One region of the Streptomyces sp. GLSS-08 genome, then DNA from elsewhere that is predicted to be linked to it. Evidence: predicted binding sites of a transcription regulator. Region 1 holds the regulator's gene; each other region holds the start of a gene.
The links. Region 1 encodes HrcA, which represses chaperone genes, less so after heat shock. Its sites were predicted from a motif close to TTNGCACTCNGNNNNNCNGAGTGCNAA; they were not measured.
Positions count from the first base shown of each region.

Region 2: the regulator HrcA is predicted to act here: its motif matches at 3,707-3,733, upstream of groES (co-chaperone GroES).
Region 3: the regulator HrcA is predicted to act here: its motif matches at 4,037-4,063, upstream of groL (chaperonin GroEL).

Region 1 covers NZ_JBWJAQ010000005.1:6,426-12,705, forward strand. Annotated here, with positions in the region: gene AC0ZLC_RS10315 (DUF3097 domain-containing protein) at 152-955, opposite strand; gene AC0ZLC_RS10320 (MBL fold metallo-hydrolase) at 1,002-1,736, opposite strand; gene hrcA (heat-inducible transcriptional repressor HrcA) at 1,941-2,957, shown strand; gene dnaJ (molecular chaperone DnaJ) at 2,958-4,094, shown strand; gene AC0ZLC_RS10335 (nitronate monooxygenase) at 4,399-5,481, shown strand; gene AC0ZLC_RS10340 (16S rRNA (uracil(1498)-N(3))-methyltransferase) at 5,478-6,227, shown strand.
Region 2 covers NZ_JBWJAQ010000011.1:38,731-45,010, forward strand. Annotated here, with positions in the region: gene AC0ZLC_RS20500 (SDR family NAD(P)-dependent oxidoreductase) at 192-965, shown strand; partial or broken gene AC0ZLC_RS20505 (ester cyclase) at 1,087-1,380, shown strand; gene groL (chaperonin GroEL) at 1,515-3,143, opposite strand; gene groES (co-chaperone GroES) at 3,256-3,564, opposite strand; gene AC0ZLC_RS20520 (polysaccharide deacetylase family protein) at 3,788-4,651, opposite strand; gene AC0ZLC_RS20525 (polysaccharide deacetylase family protein) at 4,674-5,642, opposite strand; gene AC0ZLC_RS20530 (class I SAM-dependent methyltransferase) at 5,733-6,280, shown strand, end outside.
Region 3 covers NZ_JBWJAQ010000019.1:23,984-30,263, forward strand. Annotated here, with positions in the region: gene AC0ZLC_RS27565 (alpha,alpha-trehalose-phosphate synthase (UDP-forming)) at 1-86, opposite strand, end outside; gene AC0ZLC_RS27570 (glucosyl-3-phosphoglycerate synthase) at 212-1,183, opposite strand; SAM riboswitch class I at 1,351-1,508, shown strand; gene thrC (threonine synthase) at 1,526-2,830, shown strand; gene AC0ZLC_RS27580 (MoaD/ThiS family protein) at 2,827-3,105, shown strand; gene AC0ZLC_RS27585 (cold-shock protein) at 3,541-3,744, shown strand; gene groL (chaperonin GroEL) at 4,226-5,851, shown strand; gene AC0ZLC_RS27595 (NADH:flavin oxidoreductase) at 6,082-6,280, shown strand, end outside.

The sequences.
Region 1 (6,280 bases):
CGGGCGCTGTCCCGGCCCGCGGTGTCGCGCTTCGCGCTCGTCCTCAAGCGCCGGACGGGCTGAAATCACCAGCTCAGCCCCCCGGGCCTGCGGGCGCTGTCCCGGCCCGCCGTGTCGCGCTTCGCGCTCGCCTCGTCGGCCGCTGCGGTGGCTACTCCGGGGCCGTGACGAAGTCGATGAGTTCTTCCACGCGGCCGAGGAGTTCCGGCTCCAGGTCCTTGTAGGAGCGGACGCGGGACAGGATGTGCTGCCAGGCCGCGCCGGTGTTCTCCGGCCAGCCCAGGGCGCGGCAGACGCCGGTCTTCCAGTCCTGGCCGCGCGGGACCCGGGGCCACGCGGGGATGCCGACCGAGGACGGCTTCACGGCCTCCCAGATGTCGATGTACGGATGGCCCACCACGAGGGCGTGCTCGCTGGTGACCGCCTCCGCGATCCGGAACTCCTTCGAGCCGGGGACCAGGTGGTCGACGAGGACGCCGAGCCGGGCGTCCGGTCCGGGACCGAACTCCTCGACGACGGACGGCAGGTCGTCGACGCCCTCCAGGTACTCGACGACGACGCCCTCGATGCGCAGGTCGTCGCCCCACACCCGCTCCACGAGCTCGGCGTCGTGCCGGCCCTCGACGTAGATGCGGCCGGCCCGGGCCACGCGGGCGCGGGCGCCGGGCACGGCGACCGAACCGGAGGCGGTGCGGCTGGGGCGGGCCGGTCCGGCGGCCGGACGGACCAGGGTGACCACCCTGCCCTCCAGGAGGAAGCCCCGCGGCTCCAGCGGGAACACCCGGTGCTTGCCGAAGCGGTCCTCCAGCGTCACCGTGCCCGCCTCGCAGCGGATCACGGCACCGCAGAAACCGGTGCCGGGCTCCTCCACCACCAGACCGGGGTCGGCCGGGACCTCGGGCACGGGCTTGGGCTTCTTCCACGGCGGGGTCAGGTCCGGAGAGTACTGGCGCATTCGGATGACGATAGGAGAAGTCGAGCGCCGGAGCCCCCGCCCGCGCCTACGACACGCCGAAGCGGGCGGCCAGCGCGTCCCGCTGGGCCCGGACGAACGCCGCGTCGACCGCGCCCCCGTGCCCCGGCACGTACACGGCGTCCTCGCCCCCGAGGTCCAGCAGCCGGTCCAGGGCCGCCGGCCAGTGGGACGGAACGGCGTCCGGGCCGGCCTGGGGCTCACCCGACTCCTCCACCAGGTCGCCGCAGAAGACGACCTCCGGGCCGCCCGCTCCCGGTACGAGCACCGCCAGGTCGTGCCCGGTGTGGCCGGGACCCACGTTCGCCAGCAGGACCTGCGCCCCGCCGCCCAGCCCGAGGGTCCACTCGCCGGACACGAGGTGGCGGGGGCGGATGAGCAGGTCCGCCGCCTCGGCCGCCTCGCGCGGGTCCAGACCGTTGCGCACGGCGTCCGCGCGCAGTTCCTCGCGGCCGTGGTCGAGGACCGTGTCCAGGCCCACCGCGCCGAACACCTCCACCCCGGAGAAGGCGGCGGCGCCGAAGACGTGGTCGAAGTGGGGATGGGTGAGTGCGAGGTGTGTCACACGCAGCCGGCTGCCGAGGAGCCGCTCGGCCTCGGCCCGCAGCCGCGCGCCCTCCGCCAGGCTCGACCCCGCGTCGATCAGGAGCGCGGCGCCCTCGCCGACCACGAGCCCCGTGGTGCAGTCCCAGCCCGGCAGGCGGCACCGTCCGACCCGCGGGGCGAGCTGCTCCCACCCCGCCTCTTCCCAAGTCACCTTCACACGGCGACGCTAGCGGCAACGGGGTACGACGGCGCGACATGGCGGGACACGTCCCACCCCGAGGCGAGGGCGTCAGGGGCCCGCCCTTGCCGGGGTCGTACCTCCCCGCCGTACACTGAGCCGGGGAACGCTGGCACTCGCACGCGCTGAGTGCCAGGAAGAAGGCCGCGACGACCACGGTGCCGACATCTGGAGGTGTGCGCGATGCTGAGTGAACGCAGGCTCGAGGTACTGCGCGCCATCGTCCAGGACTACGTCGGGACGGAGGAGCCGGTCGGCTCCAAGGCGCTGACCGAGCGCCACCGGCTGGGGGTCTCCCCGGCCACCGTCCGCAACGACATGGCAGCCCTGGAGGACGAGGGGTACATCGCCCAGCCGCACACCAGCGCCGGGCGCATCCCCACGGACAAGGGCTACCGCCTCTTCGTCGACAAGCTCGCCGGCGTCAAGCCGATGACCGCGCCCGAGCGCCGCGCCATCCAGAACTTCCTCGACGGCGCCGTCGACCTCGACGACGTCGTGGGGCGCACGGTGCGGCTGCTCGCGCAGCTCACCCGGCAGGTCGCCGTCGTCCAGTACCCCTCGCTCACGCGCTCGACGGTGCGGCACGTGGAACTGCTCTCGCTGGCCCCGGCCCGCGTGATGCTGGTGCTCATCACGGACACCGGCCGGGTCGAGCAGCGCATGATCGACTGTCCGGCGCCCTTCGGCGAGACGTCCCTGGCGGATCTGCGGGCCCGGCTCAACAGCCGGGTCGCGGGCCGCCGTTTCGCGGATGTCCCGCAGTTGGTGCAGGATCTGGCGGAGGCCTTCGAGACCGAGGACCGCGGTACGGTCTCGACGGTGCTCTCCACGCTGCTGGAGGCGCTCGTCGAGGAGAACGAGGAGCGGTTGATGATCGGCGGCACCGCCAATCTCACCCGTTTCGGACATGATTTCCCCCTCACGATCCGGCCGGTCCTCGAAGCCCTCGAGGAGCAGGTCGTGCTTCTCAAGCTGCTGGGGGAGTCGACGGATTCGGGCATGACCGTACGGATCGGTCGCGAGAACGTCCACGAGGGACTCAACTCCACGTCCGTGGTCTCGGTCGGCTACGGTTCGGGCGGCGAGGCAGTCGCAAAACTCGGCGTGGTCGGACCGACCCGCATGGATTACCCGGGAACGATGGGAGCGGTACGCGCAGTGGCACGGTACGTCGGACAGATCCTGGCGGAGTCGTAAGTGGCCACGGACTACTACGCCGTACTCGGCGTGCGCCGCGACGCTTCCCAGGACGAGATCAAGAAGGCGTTCCGGAGGCTCGCCCGCGAGCTGCATCCGGACGTCAATCCCGATCCGAAGACGCAGGAGCGCTTCAAGGAGATCAACGCCGCCTACGAGGTGTTGTCGGACCCGCAGAAGAAGCAGGTCTACGACCTCGGCGGCGACCCGCTCTCGCAGAGCGGCGGCGCGGGCGCGGGCGGCTTCGGCGCCGGCGGCTTCGGGAACTTCTCGGACATCATGGACGCGTTCTTCGGCACGGCGTCGCAGCGCGGCCCGCGGTCGCGTACGCGCCGGGGCCAGGACGCCATGATCCGGCTGGAGATCGACCTCGACGAGGCGGCCTTCGGCACGACCAAGGACATCCAGGTCGACACGGCCGTGGTGTGCACCACGTGTAGCGGCGAGGGCGCGGCCCCCGGGACCTCCGCGCAGACCTGTGACATGTGCCGCGGTCGCGGCGAGGTGTCCCAGGTCACGCGGTCCTTCCTGGGCCAGGTCATGACGTCCCGCCCCTGCCCCCAGTGCCAGGGCTTCGGCACGGTGGTGCCGACGCCGTGCCCGGAGTGCGCGGGCGACGGGCGGGTGCGCTCGCGCCGGACCCTGACCGTGAAGATCCCGGCCGGTGTCGACAACGGCACGCGGATCCAGCTCGCGGGCGAGGGCGAGGTCGGCCCCGGCGGCGGCCCCGCCGGTGACCTGTACGTGGAGATCCACGAGCTGCCGCACGCGCAGTTCCAGCGCCGGGGCGACGACCTGCACTGCACGGTCACCCTCCCGATGACGGCGGCGTCCCTCGGCACGAAGGTGCCGCTGGAGACCCTGGACGGGCTGGAGGAGGTCGACATCCGCCCGGGCACCCAGTCCGGTCAGTCGATCCCGCTGCACGCCCGGGGCGTCACGCATCTGCGCGGCGGCGGCCGGGGCGATTTGATCGTCCACGTCGAGGTCATGACCCCGTCGAAGCTGGACGCGGAGCAGGAGCGCCTGCTGCGGGAACTGGCGAAGCTGCGCGGCGAGGAGCGGCCCACGGGGCAGTTCCAGCCGGGCCAGCAGGGACTGTTCTCGCGGCTGAAGGACGCGTTCAACGGCCGCTGACGGCGCTTCGGGCAGGCCCTCGGGGCCTGCCCGCACGGCCCGTCGGGGGCCGGATCCCACGGGTCCGGCCCCCGCCCGCGCCCCGGCGGGACACGCGCGAGGGGACGGCCCGCCGCTCACCGGAGACCTACCGCACGGCGGGACACCCCGCGCTGGGCGCGCCGGAGACCGACGCGGCGGGACGCCCCCCTGGATGTGAAGCCCCCGGAGTGGATGTGAAGCCCCCGGAGAGGCACATTCCGGTGGCCTGTGCCGGGTGGCCGCCGGATTCGGACTTGTCCAAGGGACGTGACACCATGCCGTCATGTCCTCCGCGCTGACCGATCTCTTTCGGTGTCCGATCGTGCAGGCCCCCATGGCGGGCGGCGTCTCCGTACCGCAGCTGGCCGCCGCCGTGTCCGAGGCCGGGGGGCTCGGCTTCCTCGCCGCCGGATACAAGACGGCCGACGGCATGTACCAGGAGATCAAGCAGCTGCGCGGCCTCACCGGCCGCCCCTTCGGCGTGAACCTCTTCATGCCGCAGCAGGAGCACGCGGACCCGGCCGCCGTCGACGTCTACGCCCACCAGCTCGCGGGTGAGGCCGGCTGGTACGACACCGAGCTCGGCGACCCCGACAGCGGCCGCGACGACGGTTACGACACCAAGCTCGCCGTCCTCCTCGACAATCCCGTGCCGGTGGTCTCCTTCCACTTCGGCTGCCCCACGCCCGAGGTGCTCGCCTCCTTCGCCCGCGTCGGCACCATGACCATGGTCACGGCGACCACGGCCGAGGAGGCGCAGGCCGTGCAGCGGGCCGGCGCCGACGTCGTGATCGTGCAGGGCGTCGAGGCGGGCGGCCACCAGGGCACCCACCGGGACGCCCCGGAGGCGGACGCCGCCGGCATCGGACTGCTCTCGCTGGTCGCCCAGGTCCGGGAGAGCGTCAGTCTGCCGATCGTGGCGGCCGGCGGCATCATGCGCGGCGCGCAGATCGCCGCGGTGCTAGCCGAGGGCGCGAACGCGGCCCAGCTCGGCACGGCGTTCGTCGCCACCCCGGAGTCCGGTGCCGCGCCCGTGCACAAGCAGGCGCTGACCAATCCCCTGTTCGTCCGCACCGAGCTGACGCGGGCGTTCTCCGGGCGGCCGGCCCGCGGTCTGGTCAACCGCTTCATGCGCGAACACGGCCCGTACGCCCCCGCCGCCTACCCCGAGGTCCACCACCTCACCTCCCCGCTGCGCAAGGCGGCGGCCAAGGCGGGCGACCCCCAGGGCATGGCGCTGTGGGCGGGCCAGGGCCACCGCATGGCACGCGAACTGCCCGCCGCGCAGCTGGTGGAGGTGCTGGCCGCCGAACTCGACGCCGCGAAGACAGCGTTGTCGTCGTTCCCCGGCGGCGCGGACCGATGACCGCGCCGGTGTTCGTGGCCGAGGACCTCGCCGCCGGCCGGGGCGGACGCTATGTGCTCGACGGTCCCGAAGGACGGCACGCGGTCTCCGTGAAGCGGCTGCGGGCCGGTGAGGACGTCGTCCTCACGGACGGGGCGGGCCGCTGGGCGCAGTGCGTCGTGACGGACACCGAGGGCAAGGACCGGCTGATCGTCCACATGGACGCGGTCGCCGAGGAGCCCGAGGAGTCCCCGCGCATCACCGTCGTGCAGGCCCTCCCCAAGGGCGACCGCGGTGAACTGGCCGTCGAGACCATGACCGAGACCGGCGTGGACCGCGTGGTCCCGTGGGCCGCCTCCCGCTGCATCACGCAGTGGAAGGGCGACCGGGGGCTGAAGGCGCTCGCCAAGTGGCGGGCCACCGCCCGGGAGGCCGGCAAGCAGTCCCGCCGCGTGCGCTTCCCGGAGGTCACGGACGCCATGACGACCAAGCAGGTCGGCGCGCTTCTCGCCACGGCGGAACTCGCGGCGGTGCTGCACGAGGACCGCGAGTACGGCAGCGAGCCGCTGGCGACCGCCGAACTCCCCGCCTCCGGCGAGATCGTGCTGGTCGTCGGCCCCGAAGGCGGCGTCTCCCCGGAGGAGTTGACGCTGTTCTCCGAGGCGGGCGCGAAGGCGTACCGGCTGGGGCGCAGCGTGCTGCGCACCTCCACCGCCGGGACCGCGGCGACCGCCCTGCTGCTGGGCCGCACCGGCCGCTGGTCCTGACCGCACCGGGTCCACAGCGGCTCCTGCCGCGCGGCTGACACGGCAACTGGCCG
Region 2 (6,280 bases), on a different contig from region 1:
CGGCGGGTACGGGCCCGGCCGGGTGGGCGGAGCCGCAGCGCGCCAGTGGGGCCACCGGCCGGGCGGCGGTGCGGCGGCGAGAAGGCAGGTGGGGCGGCGGCCGGGGCGTGGCCGCGGGGCCGCCGGGCACGGTGCGGTAACGGGCGGCGGCGGGCGGGGGCTCCTGCCGCGGTGGTCACTAACCTTGGTCCATGACAACGGCTTTGATTACGGGATCGACCGCGGGCATCGGCGCCGCCTTCGCGCGGCGGCTGGCGGCCGGCGGGCACAACCTCGTCCTGGTGGCGCGGGACACCAAGCGGCTGCGCGAGCAGGCCACCGAGCTGCACGACCGGCACGGCATCGAGGCGGAGGTGCTGACGGCGGACCTGGCGACGGACGAGGGCATCGAGGCGGTGGCAGCGCGCCTCGCCGACCGCCGGAACCCCGTGGACCTGCTGGTCAACAACGCCGGCTTCGGCAACAAGGGCCGCTTCCTCGACGTGTCGACGGCGGACGAGCTGAAGATGCTCAAGGTGCACTGCGAGGCGGTGCTGCGGCTGACGTCGGCGGCCACGGAGGTCATGCGCGAGCGGGGCCGGGGCGGTGTCGTCAACGTCGCCTCGGTCGCCGCCTTCGTGCCGCGCGGTACGTACGGGGCGTCCAAGGCGTGGGTCGTGCAGTTCACGCAGGGCGTGGCGAAGGACCTGGCCGGCAGCGGCGTACGGCTGATGGCGCTCTGCCCCGGGTTCGTGCGCACGGAGTTCCACGAGCGGGCCGGGATGGGGACGGACAACATCCCGAAGTGGATGTGGCTCGACGCGGACAAGCTGGTCGCGTCGGCGCTGTCGGACCTGGCGCGGGGCAGGACCCTGTCCGTCCCGGACCCCCGATACAAGGCCCTGATGGGCCTGGTGAAGGTGACTCCGCGGGCGCTGCTGGGCGGCGTCACGTCGAGGACCGGACGCAAGTACGGCCCGCAGTAGGGGCGCGTCCGCGCGGGTCGTGCCGCCGGGGAGCCCGGCCCGGGCGTGGAGTGGATGGTGTCGTCGCTCCGGTGGGACGATGGGAGTGTTCCACCGGACCCAGGGGGCCGGAGGCGGCGCCATGACATTCGTACAGCTCATCGACTGCAGGACCAGCCGGTTCGACGAGATGAACCGGCTGATGGACACGTGGGTCGAACAGACCAGGGGGAAGCGGACCGCGACGCACAGCGTCATCGGCCGGGACCGGTCCGACGGGGACCACTTCGTGGAGATCGTGGAGTTCCCGTCGTACGAGGAGGCGATGCGGAACTCCGGCATGCCGGAGACGGAGCGGATCTTCCAGGACATGGTGGCACTCTGCGACGAGATGCCGACGTTCACCGATCTGGACGTGGTCCGGGACGATCAGCTCTGAGCGGGCGGCATCCGCGGGCGGCCGGCCGGGAAAAGGGGAAGCCCCCCTCACCCGGTGGGGGGAGGGGGACTTCTTCGAGGCGTCCTCCCTCTTCCCGCGGGGAGGGTGGGCTTCCTCGGGTGCTGCCGACCTCAGTGGGAGTGGCCGTGACCGTGGCCGTGGCCCGCGTCGCCCTCGTCCTCGGCCGGCTTCTCGACGACCAGGGTCTCGGTCGTGAGGAGCAGGGAGGCGATGGACGCGGCGTTCTCCAGGGCGGAGCGGGTGACCTTGACCGGGTCGATGACGCCGGCCTTGACCAGGTCGCCGTACTCGCCGGTCGCGGCGTTGAAGCCCTGGCCCTTGTCGAGCTCGGCGACCTTGGAGGTGATGACGTAACCCTCGAGGCCGGCGTTCTCGGCGATCCAGCGCAGCGGCTCGACGGCGGCCCTGCGGACGACCGCGACACCCGTGGCCTCGTCGCCGGTCTTGCCGAGGTTGCCCTCGAGGATCTTCACGGCGTGGACGAGCGCGGAGCCACCACCGGAGACGATGCCCTCCTCGACCGCGGCGCGGGTCGCGGAGATGGCGTCCTCGAGACGGTGCTTCTTCTCCTTCAGCTCCACCTCGGTGGCGGCGCCGACCTTGATCACGCACACGCCGCCGGCGAGCTTCGCGAGGCGCTCCTGGAGCTTCTCGCGGTCCCAGTCGGAGTCCGTGGACTCGATCTCGGCCTTGATCTGGTTGACCCGGCCGACGACGTCCTCGGACTTGCCGCCACCGTCGACGATGGTGGTGTCGTCCTTGGTGACGGTCACGCGGCGGGCGGTGCCGAGCACGTCCAGGCCGACCTGGTCGAGCTTGAGGCCGACCTCCTCGGCGATGACGGTGGCACCGGTGAGGGTGGCCATGTCGCCGAGCATCGCCTTGCGGCGGTCGCCGAAGCCGGGGGCCTTCACCGCGACGGCGTTGAACGTGCCGCGGATCTTGTTCACGACCAGGGTCGACAGGGCCTCGCCCTCGACGTCCTCGGCGATGATCAGGAGCGGCTTGGAGGCGTTGGTCTGGATGACCTTCTCCAGCAGCGGCAGCAGGTCCTGGATCGAGGAGATCTTGCCCTGGTGGATGAGGATGTACGGGTCGTCGAGGACGGCCTCCATACGCTCCTGGTCGGACACCATGTACGGCGACAGGTAGCCCTTGTCGAAGGCCATGCCCTCGGTGAAGTCCAGCTCCAGACCGAAGGTGTTGGACTCCTCGACGGTGATGACACCGTCCTTGCCGACCTTGTCCATCGCCTCGGCGATGAGCTCGCCGACCTGGCTGTCCTGGGCGGACAGACCGGCGACGGCGGCGATGTCGGACTTCTCGTCGATCGGCCGGGCGGTCGCGAGGAGCTCCTCGGACACGGCCTTGACGGCGGCGTCGATGCCCTTCTTGAGGAGGGCGGGCGACGCGCCGGCGGCGACGTTCTTCAGGCCCTCGCGCACCAGCGCCTGGGCCAGCACGGTGGCGGTGGTCGTACCGTCACCCGCGATGTCGTTGGTCTTGGTCGCCACCTCCTTCACCAGCTGGGCGCCGAGGTTCTCGTACGGGTCGTCGAGCTCGACCTCGCGGGCGATGGTCACGCCGTCGTTGGTGATGGTGGGGGCGCCGAACTTCTTGTCGATGACGACGTTGCGGCCCTTGGGGCCGATCGTCACCTTCACCGTGTCGGCAAGCTTGTTGACGCCGCGCTCAAGGGCGCGACGGGCGTCCTCGTCGAACTTCAGGATCTTCGCCATGGAGCGATTCAGCCCTCTCGGAAAACTTGGGAGAAACGAACTGCGCCCCCAGCGCCCGGCTTATTAAGGTCGCGGGGGCCAGGGGCGCAGCTCACTGCAAAACTTGGATGAACTACTTCTCGATGATCGCGAGCACGTCGCGAGCCGAGAGGACGAGGTACTCCTCGCCGCTGTACTTCACCTCGGTGCCGCCGTACTTGCTGTACAGCACGATGTCGCCGGTCTTCACGTCGAGCGGCAGGCGCTCGCCGTTCTCGAACCGGCCCGGGCCCACGGCCAGGACGACGCCCTCCTGGGGCTTCTCCTTGGCAGTGTCCGGAATGACCAGGCCAGAGGCGGTGGTCTGCTCGGCGTCGAGCGGCTGGACCACAATGCGGTCCTCGAGCGGCTTGATGGCAACCTTGGAGCTGGTGGTCGTCACGATCCGACCTCCCCCTTCGGAGATCTCGGGGTCAACTGTCTGAGGTGGCGACCAGGTGGATCCGTCGTCGCGGGTGCCGGACCTGCCCGTCGCTATTGGCACTCTCCAGGGGTGAGTGCCAGACCAGAGACTATGACCGCGATTAGCACTCGGTCAAGCGGAGTGCCAAACGAGGAGCGCGCGCCGCGTGCTTTCCGCTCCCCCCGGGCACCCCCGTGCGCCGCTACAGGTAGTCCTCCAGGCGGGCCGGCGTGAGGCCCTGGGCCTGGATGCGCCGCAGCAGGCGCGTGGTCGTCGCGGTGAGGTCGGGTTCGTCGGTGCCGAGGAGGATGTCGCCGGGGCGCAGGCGGTCCCGGCCGGGCTCGCGGCCCAGCACCACGGCCGAGACCCCGCAGTCGGCGGCGGCGCGCAGGGTGGTGGCGTCGTAGGTGCCGTACGGCGGACGGAGCAGCCGGGGCAGGACGCCGAAGCGTTCCCTGAGTTTGTCCCGCTGGCCGCAGATCTCGGCGCGCTGGCCCACGTACGGCAGTCCGCGCAGGGAGGAGTGGTCGAGCGTGTGGTTCTGCACGCTCGCGCCGACCGCGCGGAGGCGCGCGACGTGCCCGTACCCCGGCCCGACGACACGGTCGGTGAGGAACAGGCTGACCGGCAGCCGCAGTTCGCGGACCATGGCGGCGAAGCGCGGATCGCGTTCGGCGCTGTCGTCGTAGGTCAGGAAGACCACCTTGTCGCGGGTGGGGACGCGGTCGAGGACCGGCGGCAGGCCCGGGCCCGCCGCGCGTACGGGGGGCCGCCGGCCGGGCGGCCGGGGGGCGGCGGCGAGCGGAGCGGTCAGCCCCCAGCGGCGGTACGTCCCGGCGGGCGGACCCGGCCGCGGAGCGGTCGGTTCCCAGCGGTGGTTCGTCCCGGCGGGCGGACCCGGCCGGCCGTGCGGGCGCACCTGCTGCGCCGCCTTCCTTCCCAGCCGCTCGATGGGGTCGACGGACTGGGCGCAGCCGGTGGCTCCGGCGAACAGCCCGGCGACGAGCAGCCCGGCGAGCAGAGCGCGCCCACCGCTCGCGGCAGGCCGGCGGGGCGCACCGCTCACAGGTAGTCCTCCGGCCGCCCGCTCACAGGTAGTCCTCCAGCCGCGCCACGGCGTACCCCTCGTCCGTGACCTTCTTCAGGAAGCGGCGGACCATGTCGGGCATGGTGCCCTTCCAGTCCTCGCGGCCCCGGAAGTGGGTGAGGACGATGTCGCCGCGGTGCAGGGACCGGTCCCACTCGCGGTAGTCCCAGTGGTCGACGAAGACCTCCTCGTTCCACAGCGGGGCCGCCTTGATCCCGCAGGAAGCGGCGGCGCGCAGGGTGTCCTCGTTGTAGTTGCCGTAGGGCGGCCGGAAGAGCGTGGGGCGCTTGCCGAACTGCTTCTTCATCACGGTCTGCATCCCGCAGATCTCCCGTTTCTGCTCCGTGTACGAGAGGTTCGGCAGATACGGGTGGTGGAGGGTGTGGTTGTTCAGGGCGACGCCCGAGTCCCGCATCCTCCGGAAGTAGCCGTAGTCCTCCTTGGCCAGGTAGTCGCTGAGGAAGGCGGTGTACGGGATCCTCAGTTCGCTCATCATCCTGAGGAACGCCTGGTCCTTCTCGGCGCCGTCGTCGATGGTGAGGAAGACGACCTTGTCCTTGGTGGGGACGGTCGTGAAGACGGGCGGCAGTTCGTCCTGGCCGTCCACCTCGAAGCCCGCGCGGGTCGTGATCTCCGGCTTCCTCGCCGGCGGGGCCGGCGGGGCGAGCGGGACCTTGGCCAGCCCCCAGCGTCTGGCCGCGGCGACTCGCGCGACGTGCGCGGCGCGCAGCTTCGAGGCGTACGCGTCCAGGGCGCGGGCGGGCGGCGCGTTCAGCGGCTGCTGCCCGGAGGCCGGCCGCGCACCGGAGCCGGGGTCGGCGCAGCCGGCGGCGAGTGCGGCGGCGGCGAGCACGACGATGCCGCCCCGGACCCGCCGCACCGTCCTTCCGCCCGCCGTCCCACGAGGCACCGCACCACAAAACAGCGTCCGCTCCGGGCGATTTCCGTCATATTGTCGTACTGGTCGCATGGTGCCGGATCCTCGCAGGCCACCGTCCGCGGGCCGGGCCGACACCGCCGCCGGACGCGCACCGTCCACCGACTGGCCCACAATGGGCCGGTGACCGATCTGGACCCGCTGGCCTCCTTCGCCTCCCTCCACACGCCCGAGGGCCGCGCCCTCCTCGACGAGGTGCGGGGCACCGAGCCAACCCGGGAGCTGGCCGTCGCGACCCGGCTGCGCCGCGCGTACCCGGCGCCCCTGGTCACGGCGGCGCTCGCCCAGGCACACCTGCGCCGGCGGGCGGCGGCCAAGTTCGGGGCCATGGACGCGGAGCGGATGTTCTTCACCCCCGACGGCGTCGAGCAGTCCACGCGGACGAGCGTCGCGGCGTACCGCGCGGAGCGGTTCCGGGCGCTCGGGGTGCGCTCCGTCGCCGACCTCTGCTGCGGCATCGGGGGCGACGCGATCGCCCTGGCCCGCGCCGGGATCCGGGTGCTCGCCGTGGACCGGGACCCGCTGACGGCGGCGGCGGCCCGCGCGAACGCCGAGGCGCTGGGCCTGGCGGAGCTGATCGAGGTGCGTGAGGCGGACGTCACCGAGGTGGCCACGGCGGACTACGACGCCGTCTTCGTGGACCCCGCCAGGCGCGGCGGCCGGGGCCGGAT
Region 3 (6,280 bases), on a different contig from region 1:
AGCGAGCCGTCCTCGCGCAGCTCGTAGGAGACCGGGCCGCGGTTGGACGCGACAAGGATCTGGTGGTCACCGTGCGTGGAAGCCATAGACCTCAACCTAGCCCGGCTCGGAAACGCTCAAACGTACGGGCGGGTACCGCCTCGCCCCTCGGCCCCCGGAGCACCTCGTCCGGCGGCATCCGGCGCCACCCGGCATCACGCGGTGTCCGGGCTCAGGCCACTCTGCGTGAGCGGTACTCGGCCAGCTCCACCATCGGGGGCCGCTCCTGCGTGTCCACGGAGTGGGTGCGCGGCACGAAGCCGTCCTCGCCCCGCTCGAACTGGGTGAGGGCCGGGCGGACGAGGTGCCCGCGGGCGAGCCGGAGCTGCGCGGTGCGGTAGATCGCCGCCGACATCCGGCCGAGCGCCTGCCCGTCCTGGTGGCGGTGCCTGCGCACCCCGACGTCGACCTGGGCGAGCGCGTCGAGACCCACCAGATGCAGCGCGTCCACCAGCATGCCCAGCTCCACCCCGTACCCGACGGGGAACGGCAGCCGCTCCAGCAGCGACCGGCGCGCCGCGTACTCGCCGCCCAGCGGCTGGACGAAGCCCGCGAGCTGCGGCCAGTGCATGTTCAGGAGCGGACGCGCCATCAGCTCGGTCACCCGGCCGCCCTGGCCCGCGGCGGTTCTGCCGGAGGCGGACCCGTCGGACACGGTCAGCGGCCGGTCGTACATGGCCTTGACGAGAGCCACGCCCGGGTCGGTGAGCAGCGGGCCCACGATCCCCGTGACGAAGTCGGAGGAGAACTCGCGCAGGTCCGCGTCGACGAAACAGACGATGTCCCCGCTCGTCACCAGCAGGGACCGCCACAGGACCTCGCCCTTGCCGGGGACGGGCGGGAGCCGCGGCAGGATGTCGTCCCGGTGCACCACGCGGGCGCCCGCCGCGGCGGCCACCTCGGAGGTGCGGTCGGACGAGCCCGAGTCGACGACGACGATCTCGTCGACGAGCGGGACCCGCAGCATCAGGTCGTGGCGGATGGCCGCGACTATCGCCCCGACGGTCTCCTCCTCGTTCAGGGCGGGCAGCACGACGCTGACCGTCGACCCCGTGGTGCGTTTGGCGGCCGTCAGCTGGTGGAGCGGACGGTCGGTCACGGACCAGGAGCGGGTGCTCAGCCAGCGCTCGACTTCTTCCAGCACGGTCCGGGCTCCTCACTGTCCGACCACACGCCCCGCCGGGGTGTGATCCATCTCGCGGTTCGGACGACTATCTCAACTGTCCTGGCCTTCGGTTACAGTCTTGAACAACGCGGATGACCATTGCATGTCCTGGCTCGGTCCCCGCGTCGCGACCAACAACTGAACACCGCTCATCCAGAGGGGCAGAGGGATACGGCCCGTTGAAGCCCCGGCAACCCTCCAGCCGGTCTCGTCCTGATCGTCGCCGATCAGCGTCGCGAGGCTCCCGGCTAGGGAAGGTGCCAAATCCGTCTCACGGCGAAGTGCGCCGTGAGGAAGATGAGGAGAAAGGGCCTCGCCTCCATGGCTGCGCAGACAGTTGCAAGCACCACCGACTCTTCCACCGCCGCGGACTCCGTCGATCTCGGCCCCGCCGCGGCCCTCTCCTGCCGCGAATGCGGACACCGCGTGCCGCTCGGCCCGGTCTTCGCCTGCGAGGAGTGTTTCGGCCCGCTGGAGATCGCCTACGACTTCTCGGCGTACGACACCGAGGAACTCCGCAAGCGCATCGAAGCGGGCCCCGCGAACATCTGGCGCTACGCGCCGCTGCTGCCCGTCCCCGCGGACGTCGCCGACAAGCCGAACATCAACCCGGGCTGGACCAAGCTCGTGCAGGCCGACAACCTCGCGCGCGAACTGGGCGTCGACCCCGGCAAGCTCTTCGTCAAGGACGACTCGGGCAACCCGACGCACTCCTTCAAGGACCGCGTCGTCGCACAGGCCCTGGAGGCCGCCCGCGCCTTCGGCTTCACCACGCTCTCCTGCTCCTCCACCGGCAACCTGGCGGGTGCCGTCGGCGCCGCCGCCGCCCGGGCCGGCTTCCGCTCCTGCGTGTTCATCCCGCACGACCTGGAGCAGGGCAAGATCGTCATGGCCGCGATCTACGGCGGCGAACTCGTCGGCATCGAGGGCAACTACGACGACGTCAACCGCTTCTGCTCCGAACTCATCGGCGACCCGGCCGGCGAGGGCTGGGGCTTCGTCAACGTCAACCTGCGGCCGTACTACGCGGAGGGCTCGAAGACCCTCGCGTACGAGATCTGCGAGCAGCTCGGCTGGCGGCTGCCGGACCAGCTGGTCGTGCCGATCGCCTCGGGCTCCCAGCTCACGAAGATCGACAAGGGGCTGCAGGAACTGATCAGGCTCGGCCTCGTCGAGGACCGGCCGTACAAGATCTTCGGCGCCCAGGCCGAGGGCTGCTCGCCGGTGTCCGTGGCCTACAAGGCGGGACACGACGTCGTACGGCCGCAGAAGCCGAACACGATCGCCAAGTCGCTCGCCATCGGCAACCCGGCCGACGGGCCGTACGTCCTCGACGTCGCGCGCCGGACCGGCGGTGCGGTGGAGGATGTCGACGACGAGCAAATCGTCGACGCGATCAAGCTGCTGGCGCGGACGGAGGGCATCTTCGCCGAGACGGCGGGCGGCGTGACCGTGGGGGTCACGAAGAAGCTGATCGAGAGCGGCGTCCTGGACCCGACCCTGACGACGGTCGTCCTCAACACCGGTGACGGCCTCAAGACCCTCGACGCGGTGGCCGGCACCGGTCTGACCGCGACCATCCGCCCGAACCTGGACTCCTTCCGAGAGGCTGGCCTCGCATCATGAGCGTCAACGTTCGCATCCCCACCATCCTGCGCACCTACACGGGTGGCAGGGCCGAGGTCCCGGCGGAGGGCGCGACCCTCGCCGAGGTCATCTCGGACCTGGAGAAGAACCACACGGGCATCGCCGCGCGCGTCCTGGACGACCAGGGCAAGCTGCGCCGCTTCGTCAACGTGTACGTGAACGACGACGACGTGCGCTTCGAGCAGGGCCTCGAGACGGCGACGCCGGACGGCGCGGGCGTCTCGATCATCCCGGCCGTGGCCGGCGGCTGCTGACGATCGGCTTCGAAAACCGGCTTCGAAAACCGGCTGTTCCCCCGGATTGCCCTCTCCGCAAGAGAAACGGAGGGGGCAATTCTGCATGGTTGAGCACGGTACAGTTGGGGAAGCTGCCGCGCTTTCCATGCCGGGCGCATATGAACGCCGATCCGGTGTCCGACAAGAAGCAGCCAATGTGCCCGGCTTTTTCAAGCCTTTCATGGCACTTACGGGGCCCGACTTGCCCTGAACATGTGCGAGTCCTCCACATATTGCCGATCATGCGTGCCCGGATTTCTCGTCCGACTGACCTGTTGCAGACGGCAGTTGGACAGATACATTCAGCCGCGGTCGACGCGTTCCGGCGCACACCCCCAACCGTTGGGGGGTGAGGTCTGACCCGGATCCGCGAAGTGCGGATCTGTGCAAGGGCCAGTAATAGGGGAGTTAGGCATGGCTCAGGGCACCGTCAAGTGGTTCAACGCGGAGAAGGGGTACGGCTTCATCGCGGTCGACGGTGGTGCGGACGTCTTCGTGCACTACAGCGCGATTCAGATGGACGGCTACCGCACCCTTGAAGAGGGTCAGCGAGTGGAGTTCGAGATCTCGCAGGGCCAGAAGGGTCCGCAGGCGGACATGGTCAAACTCGCCGTCTGATCTCGGCGCGATCGGCCACCGACGCACGTATTCACTCACGTCGAGGGGCCCGTATCCCATCAGGGGTACGGGCCCCTCGGGCGTTCCGCGACCCGGCCGGGACGACGTCGCGGCGGGGCGGGGCGTGCGGGAACCGCGGTGAGGTCGCGGCGGGCGTACGGGAACCGCGGTGAGGTCGTGGCGGGGCGTACGGGAGGCCGGGGTGGGTGCTGCGGCAGGGCGTGCGGGCGCGTGGGAGTGCTCCCGTCGGGGTCCGCGCGCCCCCTGGAAGGGGCTCACTGCGGGGGAGCGTCTTGCACTCTCGGGGGTCGAGTGCTAATCATTGGCGTTAGCACTCTGAAGGTGAGAGTGACAACGAAGGACCGGGTCGGCGAGGCCCGCAGGCCATGTGGGGCAAGGAACCACGAGGCAGGCAGGCCGTCCGTCGCGGGCGCCAGCGCGGTCCGGAGCAATCCACCCCAGTCCGGGAGGACCACTTCACATGGCCAAGATCATCGCGTTCGACGAGGAGGCACGGCGCGGTCTCGAGCGCGGGATGAACCAGCTCGCCGACGCCGTCAAGGTCACCCTTGGTCCCAAGGGTCGCAACGTCGTCCTCGAGAAGAAGTGGGGCGCCCCCACGATCACCAACGATGGTGTTTCCATCGCCAAGGAGATCGAGCTCGAGGACCCGTACGAGAAGATCGGCGCCGAGCTGGTCAAGGAAGTCGCGAAGAAGACGGACGACGTGGCCGGTGACGGCACGACGACCGCGACCGTCCTGGCCCAGGCGCTGGTCCGCGAGGGCCTGCGCAACGTCGCCGCCGGCGCCAACCCGATGGCTCTGAAGCGCGGTATCGAGAAGGCCGTCGAGGCCGTCTCCGGTGCCCTGCTGGAGCAGGCGAAGGATGTCGAGACCAAGGAGCAGATCGCTTCGACGGCCTCCATCTCCGCCGCCGACACCCAGATCGGCGAGCTCATCGCCGAGGCGATGGACAAGGTCGGCAAGGAAGGCGTCATCACGGTCGAGGAGTCCCAGACCTTCGGTCTGGAGCTCGAGCTCACCGAGGGCATGCGCTTCGACAAGGGCTACATCTCGGCGTACTTCGCGACCGACATGGAGCGTATGGAGGCCGTCCTCGACGACCCGTACATCCTGATCGCCAACTCGAAGATCAGCAACGTCAAGGACCTGCTGCCGCTCCTCGAGAAGGTCATGCAGTCGGGCAAGCCGCTGCTGATCATCGCCGAGGACGTCGAGGGCGAGGCCCTGTCGACCCTGGTCGTCAACAAGATCCGTGGCACCTTCAAGTCCGTCGCCGTCAAGGCTCCGGGCTTCGGTGACCGCCGCAAGGCCATGCTCGGCGACATCGCCATCCTCACGGGCGGCGAGGTCATCTCCGAGGAGGTCGGCCTCAAGCTGGAGAACGCGGGCATCGACCTACTCGGCCGTGCCCGCAAGGTCGTCATCACCAAGGACGAGACCACGATCGTCGACGGCGCCGGCTCCGCCGACCAGGTCGCCGGCCGGGTCAACCAGATCCGCGCCGAGATCGAGAACTCCGACTCGGACTACGACCGCGAGAAGCTCCAGGAGCGTCTGGCGAAGCTGGCGGGCGGCGTGGCCGTCATCAAGGCCGGTGCCGCCACCGAGGTCGAGCTCAAGGAGCGCAAGCACCGCATCGAGGACGCCGTTCGCAACGCGAAGGCGGCCGTCGAGGAGGGCATCGTCGCCGGTGGTGGCGTGGCCCTGCTGCAGGCCTCCTCGGTCTTCGAGAAGCTGGAGCTGACGGGTGACGAGGCGACCGGCGCGAACGCCGTGAAGCTCGCCCTGGAGGCCCCGCTCAAGCAGATCGCCGTCAACGGCGGTCTCGAGGGTGGCGTCATCGTCGAGAAGGTCCGCAACCTGCCCGTCGGCCACGGCCTGAACGCCGCGACCGGTGAGTACGTGGACATGATCGCCGAGGGCATCATCGACCCGGCGAAGGTCACGCGCTCTGCCCTGCAGAACGCCGCGTCCATCGCCGCGCTGTTCCTCACCACCGAGGCCGTCATCGCCGACAAGCCCGAGAAGGCCGCCGCAGGCGGCGCCCCGGGTGGCATGCCGGGCGGTGACATGGACTTCTGATCCTCGCGGATCAGGCTCGTCCTTTCCGAGGGCGGCACCCCTTTCCGGGGGTGCCGCCCTCGGGCGTTTCCAGGGTGCGGCGGCCGTTCCGTGGCCGGGATCACACCGGGGTGGGCCGGGGACCCGGAATGCCGTGGCCGGCCGGGCCGTTACCGGGAGGGTGGGTCGATGCACGTGCACATACCCACCGGAATGCCCCGTCCTGACCCGCCGTCCAGAGGAGCCCCCACGTGAGCGCCGATTCCGCGTCCCGCGCAGCCGAGATCCTGTCCCGTCCCGTGTCCCTGAACGGTCTGACCGTCCCGAACCGGATCGCGATGGCACCGATGACCCGGCAGTTCTCGCCGGGCGGCGTCCCGGGGGAGGACGTGGTGGGCTACTACTCCCGGCGCGCCGCCGCGGGCGTGGGCCTCATCGTGACCGAGGGCA